Regions from separate parts of the Actinoplanes sp. NPDC000266 genome, predicted to be linked through region 1. Evidence: riboswitches for the same ligand, from Rfam matches in the RefSeq annotation. Region 1 holds a riboswitch; the other holds the start of a gene.

Region 1 (2,193 bases):
GCTCCGAAGCCCAGCTTCATCCCGTTCGCGACCACCGGCGACACCAGAGGCGAGGCGCCCACGCTCATCAGTTCGCGATAGCGGAACCCGCGCCCGTAGGCGAAGCCCCGCAGCGCGTTCGTGCGCCGCACGACCCGCGTGTTGTAGGACGCCATGAAGAACGGCGCGAGGGTCCCCCGCAGCGAGGGATGCACCCGGTCGCCCCGCACGGTGGCGACGTCGGACTGCCGGCCCAGGTCGGGCTCGGCGGCCCGGTCCGGGCTCAGTGAGTACGGGCTGGCGGCGATCCGCCTCTTCGACGGATCGCGCTTGATCGTGTCGAGCTGGTGCCGCAGCGAGTCGACCGTGCCGCCGCTGACCCCGCCGCGCAGGCTCGTCACGACCATCGCGGTGTCGGTGAGCTCGCCCGCGCCGTCGCCGCGCACGGCCTCGTTCACGACATGCACGCCGAGGTCGGACGGGATCGAGTCGAACCCGCACGAATGCACGATCCGGGCGCCCGTGCCCCGAGCCACCTCATGGTTGTCGTCAATGCTCTGACGTGCGAAAAGAACCTCCCCGGTGAGGTCGAGATAGTCGGTTCCGGCCTTGGCGCAGGCGTCCACCAATGGCTTGCCGTATTTCGCGTACGGACCCACCGTCGTGACGAGAACCCGCGTCGCCGCCGCGACTCGGGCGACCGCGTCGGCATCACCGGCGTCGGCGACCAGGATCGGCCAATCGACACCGAGCCGGCGTTTCACGGCGTCGAGTTTGCTTTCGGATCGCCCGGCCAGCGCGATCCGGACGCCATCGGGGGAATGCTCGGCCAGATGCCGTGCCACCAGCGCACCGACGAAGCCGGAAGCGCCGTAGACGACGATGTCGTGCTCGGTCATGGTTGCCAATTCTCCAACAAGCCACATGAATGCGCGCGACACGATAACGTCGGTCTCGCCTATTCCTATAAGAATCCGGCCGGCGCCCTTTCGCGGGCGCCGCCGGTCCGTGCGGGCGGAACGCCGAATCCTGCCGCCGCCCGACGGAACACATCATTACGGCATGGAGCGGGGGACCCGAGTTCTTCGGCGCTTTGGCGCGCCTCGGGGTGAAGCCGCGCACGCGCGGCCGGGCACCTCAGCCCGAACCCGACAGCTGACCTCGTAGGCGTGGAGGACTCTCTGTCATGGCACACATGTGCAAACCTGCCCGCGTAACCCTGGGTCTGGCCGCCGCAGTCGTCACTCTGGCCACCCCCGTTACCCCGGCGCTCGCTTCACCCTCAGCCGCCTCGCTCGCGAAGGGCGGCTCGGTCAACTGGGACGCCATCGCCGAGTGCGAATCCGGCGGCAACTGGGGCATCAACACCGGCAACGGCTACTACGGCGGCCTGCAATTCAGCCGCAGCACGTGGCGCTCCCACGGCGGACACCGTTTCGCCCGCACCGCCGACCAGGCATCACGCGCGGAACAAATCCAAATCGCCGAGCTGGTACGCCGTTCCCAAGGCCTGGGCGCGTGGCCTACTTGCGGCCGAAAAGCTTCTTCTACCCGCCAATATCGCAGCACAAACACAGAAGGTCTAGCGGCCAGCCGGACCGCCATCCGCAAATCCACCGCCAAGGCTCCTTCCACAAGGTCATCCACAGGCCGCTACTACGTAGTGCGCCCCGGCGACACCCTCGCTTCAATCGCCGCCAAGGCGAACGTGGAAGGTGGCTGGCGTGCCCTATATCGCCTGAACCGGGCCGCTTTGAACAACCCGCACCGCATCTTCCCGGGCCAGCCCTTGGCCCTGTGAATCACCGTTCCCAGCCGTCGGCGATCTCGCGAAACGCCTGGTCGCCGGCGCCGGGAATCACGACCGCGGAGTCTGGAACTCAGGCTGGTCGAGAACGCGCAGCCAACTGCCGTCGGGCTGTCGGCGGACCACCTGGGCCCGGGCGCCGGAACCGTCGCGGGGAGGCGTGGAGGTCAGCGCCAGGTCACCGCTCAGCAGGGTCGGCAGGGGCTGCTCGGGCTCGAAGGCCGGCATGTGTGGCAACGCTTCCTCCCACATGCGCCGGATGGCGGCACGGCCGACGGTCTGGCGGCCGGGCGGGTAGGCCATCACGGCGTCCTTCTCGTAGAGCAGGGCGAGACCCTCGGCGTCTTTGGCGTTGGCACGCTCGACGAACAGGCGGGTCAGGTCTTCGGGGCGCTGGGCCTTCTCTC
Region 2 (2,193 bases), on a different contig from region 1:
TCGGCGGCCCGCTGGCAGGAGATCTGGGAGCAGGCGTCGGCCTCGGTGAACACGGCGTACGAGGCCTGGCTCGAGGCGGACGCCCGGGTGCGCACCGCCGCCTCGGCGGCGGCGTGGGGCACGCCGTGGTCGGTGCGGACCTGTGAGGAGTACGCGGCCCGCGAGCGCTTCCTGCACCAGGCGGTCTCGGCCGCGGTCAGCCGGGGCGAACTGCCGGCCTCGGCGCTGGGCGACGCGATCGCCGGGCGCAACGGCTGGGACGCCCGGCTCCACCCGGTCGACCAGGAGCTGGTGATCGCCCGGGCCTCGGCCGCGTGGCTGCGCCAGAGCTACGACCTGGCGGTCGAGGCCGAGACCACGGCCTGGCACGACGCCTCGCTGGCCCAGCGCGCCGCGAGCAGCCTGCGCGAGGAATCGCAGGCCGCCGCGGTGCTGGCGGCGGCCCCGGCCCCGGTGCGGGGGAACACCGAGGTCAGGGCGCGACGCCGGGTGGTGTTCGGGGAGGTTGCTCAGATCGCGATGCGCTGACCCGGGAAGATCAGGTTCGGGTCGTCGATGATGCTCTTGTTGAGCTCGGCGAGCCGCTCCCAGCCGCCGTCGATCTGGTAGCGGTTGGCGATCTTGGCCAGGGTGTCACCGGCCCGGACCACGTAGAAGTCGCCGGTCGTCCTGGTCGTCGACTTGTGGGTCGTGGTGGCGCTCTTGGTGGTCGACTTGGTCGATTTGTGGGTCGAGGTCGACTTCTTCTGCGTGGTCGACTTCTTCGCGCTGGCCGACTTCTTCTCCGAGGCGCCGCTGGTGTTGGTGCCCTTGTAGCTCTTGGACGAGCCGGCCTTCTTGCCGCAGACCGGCCAGGCGCCGATGCCCTGACCGTCGAGAACCTTCTCGGCGATGGCGATCTGCTCGCTGCGGCTCGCCTTGTTGGCGGTGCTGGCGTACTTGCCGCCGCCGTAGGCCTTCCAGGTGCTCTTGCTGAACTGGAGGCCACCGTAGTAGCCGTTGCCGGTGTTGATGCTCCAGTTTCCGCTGGACTCGCACTGGGCGACGGCGTCCCAGTTGACGCTGCCCGCGGCCTGGGCGGGCTGGGCCGCGCCGAAGAGAGCGAACGCGCCGGCCACGCCGGCGGTGGTCAGGCCGAGCGCGACGGTGTGCTTACGGGTTTGTGCCATGGAAGAACAACCTCCACGCCTACGAGGTGAGCTGTCGGGTTCGGGCTGAGGTGCCCGGCCGCGCGTGGCGGCTTCACCCCGAGGCACGCGCGACGGCGTGCCGGAGAACGTGTGGGTCCCCCGCTCCATGCCTGAGTTGATTCCGTCGGGCGGCGGCAGGACTCGGCGTTCCGCCCGCGGTGCCCACGATCGTGGGACCGGCCGACCGTAACCACGCCCCGCGACCCTCGGCAAAGCCCCGAAGGGCGATCGTGACGTTGTTCTCAGTACGCCCGGGCGGGGAATGTGCCCATTTTCGCCCCGCTTTGCGGTGGCCGTCGATCAAGGCTGCGACCAGGCCCGATCAGTCCGGCGTTACCAGGCCCTGAAGGCCGACGACGATCGCGATGATGCCGAAGATCGCCAGCAGCAGTCCCCGGCCGAACGGCGCCGAGCCGGCCTCCGCGGGTTTGCGGCCGGTCAGGCGGTCCCACAGCAGGGCCACGCCGACGGCGATGCCGACCACCTCGAAGTGGAAGACGTGCGGGCCGTCGAACAGGTGCACCAGCAGGTAGTAGCCGCCGGCCACCAGGGCGACGACGCCGACCACCCAGCCCCACGGCCCCACCTTGTCGGCGAATCCGCCGATCCCACCGCCGACGCGCGGAATCTGCCGCAGCAGCGCCGCGGCCAGCAGCAACCCACCGAGGATGTTCGCGAGATCGAGCAACAGCGCCATGAGCATGCCTCCCACGTACCCATACGGGAGCGCTCCCATGTGCGGTTCATCGATCTCTGATCGAACAGTCGGCGCACAGCCGCTGATGCGGGATCGTGAACGCGAGACAACAGGTCCGGCGGCGGACCCGCTCGGCGTTCCACTCGACCAGCCCCTCCACGCCCAGCGTCCGCAGCACCTGCCCGGTCATCTCCCCCGGCGGCGCGCCGGCCACGACGGCCGCCCGCTGGGCCGCGTGGGCGATTCCCGCCGAGAGCGAGCCCAGCAGCAGCCGGCGGCCGACCCGGGTGGCGCCCAGGACGGTGT

What was found. A riboswitch is a leader RNA that binds a small molecule or an ion and turns the genes downstream of it on or off. The one in region 1 is predicted to bind cyclic di-AMP.
Region 2: another riboswitch for cyclic di-AMP. It lies ahead of ACFY36_RS40555 (transglycosylase family protein); the one in region 1 lies ahead of ACFY36_RS25175 (transglycosylase family protein).

The regions. Positions count from the first base shown of each region.
Region 1 covers NZ_JBIAZI010000006.1:205,265-207,457, forward strand. Annotated here, with positions in the region: gene ACFY36_RS25170 (saccharopine dehydrogenase family protein) at 1-878, opposite strand, end outside; cyclic di-AMP (ydaO/yuaA leader) riboswitch at 990-1,164, shown strand; gene ACFY36_RS25175 (transglycosylase family protein) at 1,175-1,780, shown strand; gene ACFY36_RS25180 (YybH family protein) at 1,838-2,193, opposite strand, start outside.
Region 2 covers NZ_JBIAZI010000012.1:262,850-265,042, forward strand. Annotated here, with positions in the region: gene ACFY36_RS40550 (hypothetical protein) at 1-528, shown strand, start outside; gene ACFY36_RS40555 (transglycosylase family protein) at 510-1,169, opposite strand; cyclic di-AMP (ydaO/yuaA leader) riboswitch at 1,172-1,339, opposite strand; gene ACFY36_RS40560 (hypothetical protein) at 1,513-1,926, opposite strand; gene ACFY36_RS40565 ((2Fe-2S)-binding protein) at 1,934-2,193, opposite strand, start outside.